2 regions of the Streptomyces sp. NPDC052299 genome follow, and region 2 is predicted to be linked to the other one. Evidence: riboswitches for the same ligand, from Rfam matches in the RefSeq annotation. Region 2 holds a riboswitch; the other holds the start of a gene.
The links. Region 2 has a riboswitch for S-adenosylmethionine ahead of thrC (threonine synthase). Riboswitches for the same ligand answer to the same signal wherever they lie in the genome.

Region 1 (7,430 bases), on a different contig from region 2:
CCCTAGTGACCATCTTGTGATCAGTTCAAATCCTCGCAGGAAAAATCTCGTCACACACGGCACTTCTTTACCCACACCCCACGGCGCGTAGCGGCGACTTGACGGTCCGTTCCCTGATCTCGGGCGAACTCTCCGCAAGGAGCGCTAAACCCGCGAAAGCCGCTTCAGGAGCAAGGCGGACGCAACGGGCCTCGCCCCCGCCTTCGCCACTCCGTCGGCCACCTCGCGGTCGGTGGAGACCACCACCACGGGCCGGCCCGGGGGCTCCGCGCGCGCCAGTTGGCGGATCAGCTCGTCGGCGGTGACCCCCGGCTTGCTGAACAGCACCCGCACCCCGCGCGGCGGCGCGAGGAGCACCGGAGCGGCCAGCTCCGCCCCGTCGAACACACACGTCATCTCCGCGCCCGTGCGCGCCGCGAGGACCGAGAGCCCGCCGAGCAGCCGCAGCCGCTGCTTCTCCAACGGCATCTGCGGATAACCCGTCTTGGTGACGTTGTAGCCGTCCACGATCAGATGGGCCTGCGGCAGCGCCAGCAGCTGGTCGAGCAGCGCCGGGTCGGTCTCCGAAAGGGCCCTGGCCGCGATGTCCTTGGGCGACATCCGGCCCGGCTCCACCGCGTCCGCGCTGTCCGCCGGCCGCATCGTGGAAGGCGGCAGCGCCAGTTCGCGCCGCAGCCCGCCGGCCGCTTCGAGCACCGTGTCCAGCAGCAGCCGCAGCCGCATGTCCTCGACGGAGCGCCCCTCCCGGGCCGCCCTGCGACTCGCCTCGACGGACGCCTCAGCCTCCCCGAGCCGCGCCCTCAGCCGCCGGGTCTCGCTCTCGGCGGCGGACACCTGGGCGGCCGTCTCGGCGCGTACGGACTCGGTCTCGGCCCTGGCCTTGCGCAGCGCCGCCTCACCGCGCTTGACCTCGCTGAGCGCACTGCGCAGCTTGCGCTGGAGGGAGTCCGCCTCCTTGCGGGCGGCGTCCAGTTCGGCGCGGAGCCGTTCCGTCTCGCTCTTCGTGTGGGCCCTGGCCTCGGCCAGCTCCGCGCGCAGCCGCGCCACTTCGCGCCGGTTCTCCTCGCCGGCCCGCTCGGCGTCCGCGCGCTGGACCTCCTCGCCGGCCGCCGCGACCAGCTTGACCCAGCCGTCCGGGCGCAGCACGTACGCCGCCGCCGCCACGTCCACCGGGTCGGCGGCGGCGGGCGGCGCGCCGGACTCCAGGGCAGCCGCCAGCTCGGGCTGGGCCTCCCGGAACCGGTCACCGATGCGGCGGCGGAACCCGTCGTCGTTCGCCACCGCGGCCGCCATGGCGGTCCCGGCGAACTTGGCGCGCCGGGAGGCCGTGAAGCGGGCGTACTGCCTCAGCTGGGCGGGCAGTTCGGCGACCGTGAGGCCGCCGAACGCGTCGGAGACCAGTGCGACGACCCGGCGCCTTACCCCTTCGGGCAGCGGGCGGTCGAGCGCCTCCACGGCGTCGTCGGCCCCGTTGGCCGACGCGGCGCCGCCCTCGGGCTGCTCCACCATCCGTCACCCCATTGTGTTGTCTCCGCACGGCCCCGTCAGGAGTCGGCACCCGGCCTGTCGACGAGCTCGATCTGGTCCACCGCGTTGCACCAACGACAACGGACCGACTCGATGGTCTCACTGACCACCTCGCGTTCCTCGACGCTCGACTCACCGGCCAGGTCGAGGTGCACGTACTCCACGACCTTCGAGGACCGCGTCACGTCGAAGCGCGTGAGGTTCCCGCAGAGCGTGCAGCGCCAGCGGGTCGTGTCGGTCGGCTGGGGAACGGTCGTCATCGTGCGTCCTCTTTCGTCGAGCCGAGAGCTGCCGGACAAGGGTCTCGCGGTGCGCCGTCGAACTGCGGATGTCCACCCGTCACCCTACGGCCTCGGCGCATCTCCCCGGCACGGCGAGGCGGTCTGTCCCGTTCGCTCCGTTTGCGTCATGCTCTGTTCATGATCGATCGGCGGGCCGCCGCGGGCAGGCTCCTGCGCGCGGCCACTTCGGGCGGGCCACCGGTGACGTACGCCCTCATCGCCCTGTGCTGCGCGGTCTTCGTGATCAGCCCGCTCTCCGGCTTCGTTCCGGTGCGCGGCGGGGCCGACGCGCTGCTCGCCGCTCAGGCGGGCTACTTCGAGCGGTGGGGCGTGATCCCGAGCGAGCTGTGGGACGGCTCGGCGCACGCCCTGCTCACCCCCTTCACCGCGCTGTTCGTGCACGGCAGCTGGCTGCACCTGCTGGGCAACATGCTGTTCCTGTACGTGTTCGGCGCGATGGCCGAGGAACGCATGGGGCACACCGAGTTCGCGCTGTTCTACCTGGGCTGCGGCTATCTGGCGCTGCTCGCGTACGCCGCCGCGCACGCCACGTCCGACCAGACGCTCGTCGGCGCGTCGGGGGCGATCTCGGCGGTGCTGGGGGCGTTCCTCTACCTCTTCCCCCGGGCCCGGGTGACCAGCGTCTTCCCGTTCCTGCTGTTCCTGCCGCTGCGCTTCCCCGCGTGGGTGGTGCTGATCTTCTGGTTCGTGCTCCAGTGGCTGGCGGCCGAGGGCGCGGGAAGCGGCCCGGGCGTGGCGTACCTGGCCCACGTCGTCGGCTTCGCGACCGGCTTCCTCTACGCCTGGGGTCGCTACAGGCGCGACACCGGAGGCCCTAGAGTGAAGGCTCCAGCCACGGCCACCGAGGGAGAAACACAGCCGTGATCACCGCGATCGTGCTCATCAAAACCAGCGTGGACCGGATTCCCGAGATCGCCGAGGCCATCGCCGCGCTGGACAGCGTCAGCGAGGTCTTCTCGGTCACCGGCACCTACGACCTGATCGCCATGGTCCGGGTGGCCAAGCACGACGACCTGGCCGAGGTCATCCCCGGCCGGATCAGCAAGATCCAGGGCGTCGAGGCGACCGACACCCACGTCGCCTTCCGTACGTACTCGCAGCACGACCTGGAGGCCGCGTTCTCCATCGGCCTGGACGCGTAACGGCGTACGCCGAAGCCGGGTACGGACCCCGTACCCGGCGGACCCACCGGCGCGTCAGACCTGAGCGGCGCCCCGGTCCGGCACGCAACGGCCGTCCTCGGTGCGGTACTTCCAGCGGGCCCCGTCGCTCACCAGCTCCCGGACCGCGCGCAGGAAGCGCTCGACGTGCTCGTCCGGGGTCCCGGCGCCGAAGCTGACGCGGATCGCGTTCAGGGACCGTTCGCCGGGCCGGGCCTCCGGCGCACCGCACTCCCCTGCCTCGCCCGGGTCGCTGCCGAGCAGGGTGCGCACGAGCGGGTGGGCGCAGAAGAGGCCGTCGCGCACCCCGATGCCGTACTCGGCGGAGAGGGCGGCGGCGAAGTGGGAGCTGTTCCAGCCCTCCACCACGAACGAGATCACGCCGACCCTCGGCGCGTCGTCCCCGAACAGCGAGAGCACCTTCACCTCGGGGACCTCGGCCAGCCCCGCCAGGACCTCGCGGACGAGGTGCTGCTCGCGGGCGACCAGCCGGTCGAATCCGGCCTCGGTGAGCGCCTTGCAGGCGGAGGCGATGGAGTAGACGCCGATGACGTTGGGCGAGCCGGCCTCGTGGCGGGCGGCCGTGGTGTGCCACTCGACGTCCACGCCGCCGTCCGCCCGCCGGGCCACCGTGCGGGAGGCGCCGCCGCCCGCCAGGTACGGCTCGGCCTCGCACAGCCAGTCCGCCCGGCCGGCCAGCACGCCCGAGCCGAAGGGCGCGTACAGCTTGTGCCCGGAGAAGGCGACCCAGTCCACGTCGAGCTCGGCGATGTCCACGGGGTGGTGCGGGGCGAGCTGGGCGGCGTCCAGGACGATCCGCGCACCGTGGGCGTGCGCGGCGGCGGCCAGCTCCCGTACCGGCCACAGCTCGCCGGTCACGTTGGAGGCGCCGGTGACGCAGACCAGCGCGGGGCCGTGGGGCTCACGGTCCGCGAGGGCCCGCTCCAGTGTGGCGACGGCCTGGGCGGGGGTGCGCGGGGCGTTCAGGTAGGTGACGCGGGCGTCGCGCCAGGGCAGCAGCGAGGCGTGGTGCTCGGTCTCGAAGACGAAGACCTGGCAGTCGGCGGGCAGCGCGGCGGCCAGCAGGTTCAGCGAGTCCGTGGTGGACCGGGTGAAGACCACCTGGTCCTCGGGGCGGCAGCCCAGGAACTCCGCCACCGTGGCCCGGCTCGACTCGAAGAGGTCCGTGGAGAGCTGCGAGAGGTATCCGGCACCCCGGTGCACGCTGCCGTAGTACGGGGCGTACGCGGCCACGTCGTCCCAGACCCGCTTCAGCGCCGGGGCGCTCGCCGCGTAGTCCAGCGCGGCGTAGCCGACCTCACCACCGGTGACCAGCGGGACGAGGACATCCTCGCCCAGAACCGGCAGCGGGGCACAAAGCGACTGGTCGGCGGCAGCGGTGAAGACAGACATGGCGAACTCCCGTAACAGGCAGGCGAATTCCGCGCGCCGACGCAGACGTGGCGGCACGGAGAGGAAGAGAAGAAGGGTGTGCGGAGAAGGGCCTCGGGCCCTAACGCATTCGCTTGCTCACAAGAGGCTCCCTGAGGACCAAGGACCCCACGGGTGGACGTCTCGCGACGTCGAGGGGTCCGCGCTTGCCGCAGACCTCGCTGCCTGCGGCCTGGTCTTCACCCGGGGCACCCCGCCACGGACGGAGGGTTGCCGGACAGCGGGCCGGGGCCGTAGTCGCTGTCACTCATGACCTGCGCAGCATCTTGCCATACGTACGGGAACGCGCAAGGCGCAGTCCGCGATCCGGACTGCGCCCTGCCGCACACCGACGCGCTCAGGCGTTGCTGGCGACGACCCATCTCTCCAGCGCCCGCCCGGCCGCACCCGAGTCGATCGCCTCGGCGGCCTTCTCCATACCCGCCCGGATCTGCTCGGTGAGCGACCCCTCGCCCGGGTCCAGCGCCACCAGCGCCGCCGCCGAGTTGAGCAGCACGGCGTCCCGCACCGGACCGGTCTCCCCGGCCAGCAGCCGGCGCGCCACGTCCGCGTTGTACGAGGCGTCCGCGCCGCGCAGCGCCTCCACCGGGACCAGCTCGACGCCCACGTCGCGCGGGTCGAAGGTCTCCTCGCGGACCACGCCGTCCCGGGCCACCCAGACCCGCGAGGTCGCGGTGGTGGTCAGCTCGTCCAGCCCGTCGTCGCCGCGGAAGACCAGGGCGGAGTTGCCCCGCTCGGCAAGGACGCCCGCGACGATGGGGGCCATGCGCAGGTCGGCCACCCCGATCGCCTGGGAGCGCACCCGGGCCGGATTGGTGAGCGGGCCCAGGATGTTGAACGTGGTCGGCGCGCCGAGCTCCGCGCGCGCCTTGGCCGCGTGGCGCAGGGCGGGGTGGAACTTCACCGCGAAGCAGAAGGTGATGCCCGCCTCCTCGGCCACCTCCACGACGCGCTGCGGGGACAGCTCCAGGTTCACGCCGAGCTTGCCCAGCACGTCGGAGGAGCCGCTGGCCGACGAGGCGGAGCGGCTGCCGTGCTTGACGACCTTGGCGCCCGTCCCCGCGATCACGATGGCGGACATGGTCGAGATGTTGACGGTCTTGGCCATGTCGCCGCCGGTGCCGACGATGTCGACGGTGCGGCCGGGGACCTCGATGGTCGTGGCGTGCTCGTACATCGCGCGGACCAGGCCGGTGACCTCGGTGACCGTCTCGCCCTTCGCGCGCAGGGCGACCGCGAATCCGGCGATCTGCGCGTCGGTCGCCTCGCCGCTCATGACGCGGTCCATGGCCCACGCGGTGGCGTCGGCGCTCAGGTCCTCGCCGCGCAGCAGGGGGGTCAGCACGCTGGGCCAGGAGAAGGCCGCCACGCTGTCGCCGCCGTCCGGGGTCACAACGTTCATGGTCCGCTCCTGGGGTCCACAGCCGATAAGGGATCGGCTCCACCCTATCGAGCCCCGGAGACGGCAAAGAGCCCCGTCCAGCGGATGGACGGGGCTCTCGCCGTGGCGATCAGAACGGGTGATCAGTGGTGGCCGTGGCCGCTGGTGATCTCCTTGTACTCCTCGGCGGTGGGCTTGGCGATCTGGTTGTTCTCGCCGTACAGGCTCTTGCTGAGCCGCGCCCGAACCTTGGTGACCGCGGAGACCTTGCGCTCCACGCCGTTCTCGTCGACCGTCGGGCCGATCTCGAGCGGCTTGTACTGCTCGTGCGCGGTGAGCTTGTACCGGGCCTCCGGCGACAGCGGCTCGTGGACCTCGACGAACTCACCGTGCGGCAGGCGCTTGATGAGCCCGGACTCGCGGCCGTGCAGCACCTTCTCCTTGTCGCGGCGCTGAAGGCCGAGGCAGATCCGCCGGGTCACGATGAACGAGATGACCGGGCCGACGAAGAAGGCGATACGGACGAACCAGCTGATCGAGTTGAGCGAGAGGCTGAAGTGCGTCGCCCAGATGTCGTTGCCGCCACCGATCAGCATGACGAAGTAGATCGTCACCCAGGCGACACCGAGGGCCGTCCGGGTCGGCGCGTTGCGCGGCTTGTCCAGGATGTGGTGCTCGCGCTTGTCGCCGGTGATCCAGGACTCGATGAACGGCCACAGGGCCAGCGCACCGAGCACCACACCGAACAGGACGAGCGGGATGAAGACACCCAGGACCAGCGTGTGGCCCCAGAGGTTGATCTCCCAGCCCGGCATCACACGGACGAAGCCCTCGGCGAAGCCCATGTACCAGTCCGGCTGGGCGCCCGTGGACACCTGGTCGGGGCGGTACGGGCCGATGGCCCAGATCGGGTTGATCGAGGCGATCGCCGCGATGATCGCGATGAAGCCGAAGACCAGGAAGAAGAACCCGCCGGCCTTCGCCATGTACACCGGCAGCAGGGGCATGCCGACGACGTTCTTGTTGGTGCGTCCGGGACCCGCGAACTGGGTGTGCTTGTGGTAGAAGACCAGGATGAGGTGGCCGACCACGAGCCCGAGCATGATGCCCGGCAGCAGCAGGATGTGGATCGAGTAGAACCTCGCGATGATGTCGCCGCCGGGGAACTCCCCGCCGAACAGGAACATCGAGATGTACGTACCCACGATCGGCGTCGACAGGATCGCGCCCTGGGTGAAGCGGACACCGGTACCGGAGAGCAGGTCGTCCGGCAGCGAGTAACCGGTGAAACCGGTGAACATGCCGAGGACGAACAGCAGGAAGCCGAACAGCCAGTTGATCTCGCGCGGCTTGCGGTACGCGCCGGTGAAGAACACGCGCATCATGTGCACGAACATGCCGGCCAGGAAGATGACCGCGGCCCAGTGGTGGATCTGCCGGACCAGCAGACCACCGCGGACGTCGAAGCTGATGTCCAGCGTCGAGGCGTAAGCCTCCGACATCCGGATGCCCTGCATGGGCTCGTACGGGCCGTGGTAGACGACCTCGTTCATGCTCGGGTGGAAGAACAGCGTCAGGTACACACCCGTGAGGATGATGATGATGAAG
Region 2 (7,430 bases):
TTCATGCCGCGCTCGAGACCGCGCCGGGCCTCCTCGTCGAACGCGATGATCTTGGCCATGTGAAGTGGTCCTCCCGGACAGGGGTGGATTGCTCCGGACCGAGTGGCGCCCGCGACGGACGGCCTGCGTGCCCTGCGGTTCCTTCCCCGCCTGGCGTGCGGGCCTCACCGGCCCGGTCCAAATTCTGTCACTCTCACCTGGAGAGTGCTAAGCCAATGATTAGCACTCGACCCCCTCGAGTGCAAGCGCCTCATGCCGGAGTGTGGACAACCTCCGGACGCCCCCGGGCGGCCCCCGGACACGACGAAGGGCCCGTACCCCCTGGGTACGGGCCCTTCGTGCGTGCGTGGCGTCGCGGCCGACGTGCCGTGCCGGGCTCAGCCGACGGCGAGCTTGACCATGTCCGCCTGCGGCCCCTTCTGGCCCTGCGAGATTTCGAACTCGACCCGCTGACCTTCTTCGAGGGTGCGGTACCCGTCCATCTGGATCGCGCTGTAGTGGACGAATACATCCGCACCACCGTCGACCGCGATGAAGCCGTACCCCTTCTCCGCGTTGAACCACTTGACGGTGCCCTGAGCCATGCCTAACTCCCCTGTAACGTGTGTGCGCCGAAGCGCGTCGACCGCGGCTGAATGTATCTGCCCAACTGCCCTGTGCGACAGGTCAATCGGACGACAATTCTGCGCAGCACCGATCGCCCGAATATGAGGAATTCATGAGCTTGCGGGGCAAGTCGGGCCCGGCAAAGGTGACTTAAGGCGCAAGAGGTTCAGGCACATTGGCTGCTTCTGATCGTGGCGCGGCGCATTCTCGTATGCGAGGGGCACGGGCAGCGAAGGGGACTTCCCACACTCTACCCCGTTCAACCATGCAGAATTGCCCCCTCCGTTTCTCTCACGGAGGGGGCAATTGCGGTGACGCCACGGAGCCTTGGGCTCAGCAGCCGCCGGCCACGGCGGGGATGATCGAGATGCCGGCGCCGTCCGGGGTGGCCGCGTCGAGGCCGCCTTCAAAGCGCACGTCGTCGTCGTTGACGTACACGTTGACGAAGCGGCGCAGCTTGCCCTGGTCGTCGAGCACGCGGGCGGCGATGCCCGGGTGGTCCTTCTCCAGCGAGGCGATGACCTCGGAGAGGGTCGCGCCCTCGGCCGGGACCTCGGCCTGGCCGCCGGTGTAGGTGCGGAGGATGGTGGGAATGCGGACCTTGACGCTCATGGCGGTGCCTTCCTGAAGTCTCGGGTGGTCAGCTGGTGGCGAGTCCGGCGGCGCGGAAGGCGTCCAGGCTCGGGCGGATCGTGGCGGTCGCCTGCGAGGTGTCGGCCACCGCGTCCAGCGTCTTGAGGCCGTCCCCCGTGTTCAGGACGACGGTGGTGAGCGCCGGGTCGAGCAGGCCGGCCTCGATCAGCTTCTTCGTCACGCCGACCGTCACCCCGCCCGCCGTCTCGGCGAAGATGCCCTCGGTGCGGGCCAGCAGCTTGATCGCGTCCACGACCTGCTCGTCGTCGACGTCCTCGACGGCGCCGCCGGTGCGGCGGGCGATGTCCAGGACGTACGGGCCGTCGGCCGGGTTGCCGATCGCGAGGGACTTGGCGATCGTGTTCGGCTTCTGCGGGCGGACCACGTCGTGGCCGGCCTTGAAGGCGGTGGACACCGGGGAGCAGCCCTCGGCCTGGGCGCCGAAGATCTTGTACGGCTTGTCCTCGACCAGGCCGAGCTTGATCAGCTCCTGGAGGCCCTTGTCGATCTTCGTGAGCTGCGAGCCGGACGCGATCGGGATGACGATCTGGTCGGGCAGCTGCCAGCCGAGCTGCTCGCAGATCTCGTACGCGAGCGTCTTGGAGCCCTCGCCGTAGTACGGGCGCAGGTTCACGTTGACGAAGCCCCAGCCCTCGCCGAGCGGGTCGCCGATGAGCTCGGAGCAGAAGCGGTTGACGTCGTCGTAGTTGCCCTCGATGCCGACCAGCTCACCGCCGTACACCGCGGCCATGACGACCTTGCCCTGCTCCAGGTCGTGCGGGATGAACACGCAGGACCGCAGGCCCGCGCGGGACGCGGCGGCGCCGACCGCACCGGCGAGGTTGCCGGTCGAGGAGCAGGAGAGCGTGGTGAAGCCGAAGGCGCGGGCGGCCTCGACGGCGATGGCGACGACACGGTCCTTGAAGGAGTGCGTCGGGTTGCCGGAGTCGTCCTTGACGTACAGGCCGCCGGTCACACCCAGCTCGCGGGCGAGGTTGTCGGCCTTGACCAGCTTGGTGAAGCCGGGGTTGAGATTGGGCTTGTCGGCCACGTCGGCGGGCACCGGCAGCAGCGGCGCGTAACGCCAGATGTTGTTCGGGCCGGCCTCGATGCGCTTCTTCAGCTCGTCGGGGGAGCCGCTCGGCAGGTCGTACGCCACTTCGAGCGGCCCGAAACAGGACGCACAGGCGAAAATGGGACCGAGCGCGAACCGTTCACCGCACTCGCGGCAGGAAAGGGCCGCGGCGGGACCGAGGTCCACGGAAGATTCGGTGCTTGCTGCGACGGTTTCAACAGCCATGATGGCGAGGCCCTTTCTCCTCATCTTCCTCACGGCGCGTTTCGCCGCGAGACGGAATTGGCACCTTCCCCACCTGACCTCGCGGTCGGCAGGAGGGTTGCCGGGACTTCAACGGGCCGTTCCCTCTGTCCCTCTGGATGAGCGCTGTGGCGACGGATCATGGATCGGATCCGTGCGTTTGTCGGCGGACCGACCCCGGCATGCGATGGCCGTCCGCGTTGTTCAAGACTGTAACCGAAGGACCGGACGGGTGAGACAGGCGTCCGTACCGCGAGATGGATCACATACAGGGAGTATCGACCGTGCTCGAAGAGGTCGAACGCTGGCTGACCAGGCGTTCCTGGTCGGCCGCCGACCACCCGCCGGCGAGCGTGCGGACCGGCGCGAACGGTACGGGCGTGAGCGTCGTTCTACCGGCACTCAACGAGGCCGCGACCGTCGGTGACATCGTCGCGACGATCCGGCGGGAGCTGATGGAGCGCATCCCGCTGGTGGACGAGCTGGTCGTGATCGACTCGGGCTCCACGGACGCCACCGCCGAGGTCGCCCGCCGCGCGGGCGCCCGGGTCGTCCACCGCGACGCCATCCTGCCCCGCCTCCCCGCCGTCCCCGGCAAGGGCGAGGTGCTGTGGCGGTCGCTCCTGGTGACCAGCGGCGACATCCTGTGCTTCATCGACGCGGACCTGAAGGACTTCTCGGCCGACTTCGTCTCCGGCATCGTCGGCCCGCTGCTCGCCCACCCCGAGGTGCAGTTCGTCAAGGCCATGTACGACCGGCCGCTCGGCGAGCTGCCCGGCCAGGGCGGCCGCGTCACCGAGCTGGTGGCCCGGCCCCTGCTGAACCTGCACTGGCCGCTCCTCGCGGGCTTCGTCCAGCCGCTGGGCGGCGAGTACGCCGTCCGCCGCTCGCTCCTGGAGCGGCTGCCGTTCCCGGTCGGTTACGGGGTCGAGCTCGGCCTGCTCGTGGACGCGCTGCACACCGTGGGCCTCGACGCCCTCGCCCAGGTGGACGTCGGCGTCCGCGTCCACCGCCACCAGGACGGCCAGGCGCTCGGCCGGATGGCCGCCGCGATCCACCGCACCGCGCAGGTGCGGCTCTCCCGGGGCCATCTGGTGCGCCCCTCGCTGACCCAGTTCGAACGCGGGCCGGACGGGTTCGTTCCCCGGACCTACCCCGTCGACACCCAGGAGCGGCCGCCCATGTGCGAGATCGAGGAGTACGTGGCGCGCCGCGCGGCCTGATCACGACCCGAGGCCGTCCGACTTCGTACGTTTGGGCGGATCGGGTTCGGGCTAGATTCCGGCCATGGTCTCCGAGCACGCACCCCAGCCCGCTGCCCAGGTTCTCGTCGCGTCCAACCGCGGCCCCGTCTCGTACGCCGTGGGCGACGACGGCACCCTCGAAGCGAAACGGGGCGGGGGCGGACTCGTCTCCGGCCTCAGCGCCGTGGACGACAAGATGTGGGTCTGCGCCGCCCTCGGCGACGGCGACCGCGAGGCGGTGCGCCGGGGGGTCGGCGAGCCGGGCGTCCGGATGCTCGACATCGACGCGCGGGTGCACGCCGACGCGTACAACGGCATCGCGAACTCCGTGCTGTGGTTCGTCCACCACATGCTGTACCAGACGCCCGTCGAGCCCGTCTTCGACGCGGAGTTCCGCAGGCAGTGGGCGTCCTTCGAGGCGTACAACCGCGCCTTCGCCGAGGCGCTGGCCGAGGAAGCGGGCGAGGGAGCGGCCGTCCTCGTGCAGGACTACCACCTCTCGCTGGTCCCCGGCATGCTCCGCGAGCTCCGCCCCGACCTGCGGATCGGCCACTTCTCGCACACCCCGTGGGCGCCCGTCGACTACTTCCGGCTGCTCCCCGACGACATCGCCGAGCAGCTGCTGCGCGGCATCCTCGGCGCCGACCGCGCCGCCTTCCTGACCCGCCGCTGGGCGGACGCCTTCATCGGCTGCTGCACGGAGATCCTGGGCGGCACCGGGCGCACCCGCGTCGGTGTCCACGGCCTGGGCGCCGACGCCGGATTCCTGCGGAGCCGGGCGCACGAGGCGGACGTGGACGAGCGGATGGCCGCCCTGCGCGAGCAGATCGGCCCCGACCGGAAGACCGTCGTCCGGGTCGACCGCACGGAACTCTCCAAGAACATCGTCCGGGGCCTCCACGCCTACCGCACCCTGCTGGACGAACACCCCGAGTGGCGCGAGCGCGTCGTGCACGTCGCCTTCGCCTACCCCTCGCGCCAGGACCTCGCGGTCTACCGCGAGTACACCGCGGAGGTCCAGCAGGTCGCCGACGCGATCAACAAGACGTACGGCACGGCCGGCTGGACCCCGGTCGTCCTGCACGTCAAGGACGACTTCGCCCGCTCGCTCGCCGCGTACCGGCTGGCCGACGTCGCCCTCGTCAACCCGATCCGGGACGGCATGAACCTGGTCGCCAAGGAGGTCCCGGTCGTCTCCGACGAGGGCTGCGCACTGGTCCTGTCGCGGGAGGCCGGAGCCTACGAGGAGCTGGGCGAGCACGCGTTCACGGTCAACCCGTACGACGTCTCGGCCACGGCGGACGCGCTGCACGAGGCGCTGACGCTCCCGGACGACGTGCGGGCCGCCCGCACGGAACGGCTGGCCGAGGCGGCGACCGCGCTGCCGCCGCAGCAGTGGTTCCTGGACCAGCTGGACGCGCTGCGGCGGGACTAGGGCGGTCCTGGCGTCCTCAGGCGAGGCGGTCGGCGAGGTCCCGCAGGTACCGCACGACCGCGCCCGGCCCCGGCAGGGCCAGGTCGGCGCGTTCGGCGAGCTCCGGCACCTCGGCGCTGCCGCTGCAGACGAGCAGCCCGGGGACGGGTGCCGCCCGGTCCGTGCGCAGCTTCTCCACGGCCGCGAACGCGGCGAGGTCGCCCAGGTCGTCGCCCGCGTACAGCACGGACGTGGCGCCGATCTCACGCACGTACTCGGTGAGCGCGACGCCCTTGTCCATGCCCGGCGGGCGCAACTCCAGGACCAGGCGCCCCGGTTCGACGATCAGCCCGTGCCGCGCGGCCAGCTCGCCGAGGGGCCCGCACAGCGCGTCGAACGCGGCCTGCGGGTCGGCGGCGCGGCGGGTGTGCACGGCGAGGGCGCGGCCCTTGTCCTCGGTCCAGGTCTCCCCCTCGGGGTCGAACCGCGCGAGTACGCCGGGGAGTTCGGCGCGCACGGCGTCCACTCCCGGGTGCGGGGCGGGGGCGTGCACGGTCCCGGTCACGGCGTCCCAGCGCTCGGCGCCGTAATGCCCGAGCACGACGAGGTGGTCGAGCCCTTCGACCCCGGCGACCCCGGCATACCGCACGGCGACCTCGGCGGGGCGCCCGGTGATCACGGCCACGGACGCGACCTTCGGCGCGAGGGCGGCGAGCGCCGCCACGGCTCCGGGGTGCGCCCGCGCCTGCTCGGGGTCCGGCACGATGTCCGCCAGCGTCCCGTCGAAGTCGAGCGCGACGAGGGCCTGGGCCGGCCGGGCGAGGATGGCTTCCAGCCCGGTGCGGCCTGCGATTGTCTGTGGGGTGCCCATGCGCTTGAGCGTATCGCCGCGGACCCCCGATGCGGGGGCGCTGCCCCCGTACCCCCGCTGCTCAATCGCCGCAGGGGCTTGATTTTGCCTCCGCCGGCGTTTGAGGCGCGGGGTCCGGGGCGGAGCCCCGCCTCCTACCGCCGCCCCCGCCGGGCCTCCCGTACGCGCCGAAGGCGATTCACCGTCACCGGGTCCTCCTCCAACGCCCGCCGGTCATCCAGCAACGCGTTCAGCAGCTGGTAATACCGTGTCGGCGACAACCCCAGCCGCTCCCGGATCGCCCGCTCCTTCGCCCCCGCCCCCGCCCACGACTGCCGCTCCACCGCCAGCACCGCGCGATCGCGGTCGGACAGTGGCGCGGACTCGGCAGGGCCGTTCGGGGGGTGGGCGGTCATATCAGCCAATATATGGCGCGACCCGCCCCCGCGGAACGCGGAGGCTACTCCGCCGCCTCCGCCTGCGTCGCATCCCGCGCTATCCGCTCCAGCACGCTCCGCGGGGTCACCCCCGGCTCCACCGCCTCGCCGATGTGCTCCTTGATCGACTCGCTCGCCGCCGCCCAGGACGTCTTGCCGAACGGGTAGAACTCCGACTCCGGGAGCGCCGCCAGGAACTGGTGCAGCGGCTTGTACTTGGCGTCGTCCTCCATCGCCGCGGACGCGCTGTTCGTGGGCGGCAGCAGGTCGTACATGTCGGCGAACTCGATCACGTTCTTGTCGCTGAACAGGTAGTCGAAGAACTTGCCGATCTCGACCCGGTGATCGTTCTGCTTGAAGCCCATGATCCAGTCGGCGACGCCCATCGACCCCTCGGTGGGGCCGTGCTCACCGGGCAGCGGGACCATGCCGACCTGGACGCCCTGCTTCTGCGCCTCCTCCATCAGCGTGGGGTGGCCGTTGAGCATGCCGACCTTCCCCTTCGAGAACTCCTCGAACGCCTTCGCGCGGTTCAGCTTGCCGGGGGCGACCGGCCCGACGAGGCCCTTGTCCACGAGCTTCGACTTCAGCCAGTCGAACGTCTTGACGTTCGCCTCGGAGGCGATGTCGTACGAGCCGACCTCATCGGTGTAGGCGCCGCCCCCGCTGAGCATCCACATCAGGGTCTCGGCCTGGGACTCCTCCGGGCCGAGCGGCAGCGCGAAGGGGTAGGACACCCCGCGCTGCTTGAGCGCGGCGGCGTCGGAGGCTATGTCGCTCCAGGTCTTGGGGGCGTCGAGGCCGGCCTGCGAGAAGAGCTTCTTGTTGTAGAAGAGCAGCCGGGTGGAGGCGACGAACGGCAGCCCGTACTGGACGCGGTTGACCTGCCCCGCGTCGATCAGCTTCGGCAGGAAGTTGGCCTGGGTGG

Region 1: another riboswitch for S-adenosylmethionine. It lies ahead of AB0L33_RS25900 (aminotransferase class V-fold PLP-dependent enzyme); the one in region 2 lies ahead of thrC (threonine synthase).

The regions. Positions count from the first base shown of each region.
Region 1 is NZ_JBFAUP010000016.1:138,561-145,990, forward strand. Features, by position in the region: gene AB0L33_RS25880 (NYN domain-containing protein) at 145-1,506, opposite strand; gene AB0L33_RS25885 (hypothetical protein) at 1,545-1,787, opposite strand; gene AB0L33_RS25890 (rhomboid family intramembrane serine protease) at 1,947-2,693, shown strand; gene AB0L33_RS25895 (Lrp/AsnC ligand binding domain-containing protein) at 2,690-2,971, shown strand; gene AB0L33_RS25900 (aminotransferase class V-fold PLP-dependent enzyme) at 3,026-4,402, opposite strand; SAM riboswitch class IV at 4,579-4,696, opposite strand; gene trpD (anthranilate phosphoribosyltransferase) at 4,779-5,843, opposite strand; gene AB0L33_RS25910 (cytochrome bc complex cytochrome b subunit) at 5,966-7,430, opposite strand, start outside.
Region 2 is NZ_JBFAUP010000004.1:300,339-307,768, forward strand. Features, by position in the region: gene groL (chaperonin GroEL) at 1-59, opposite strand, end outside; gene AB0L33_RS09175 (cold-shock protein) at 378-584, opposite strand; gene AB0L33_RS09180 (MoaD/ThiS family protein) at 940-1,218, opposite strand; gene thrC (threonine synthase) at 1,247-2,539, opposite strand; SAM riboswitch class I at 2,557-2,683, opposite strand; gene AB0L33_RS09190 (glucosyl-3-phosphoglycerate synthase) at 2,842-3,780, shown strand; gene AB0L33_RS09195 (trehalose-6-phosphate synthase) at 3,845-5,236, shown strand; gene otsB (trehalose-phosphatase) at 5,253-6,086, opposite strand; gene AB0L33_RS09205 (DUF3263 domain-containing protein) at 6,221-6,481, opposite strand; gene AB0L33_RS09210 (extracellular solute-binding protein) at 6,526-7,430, opposite strand, start outside.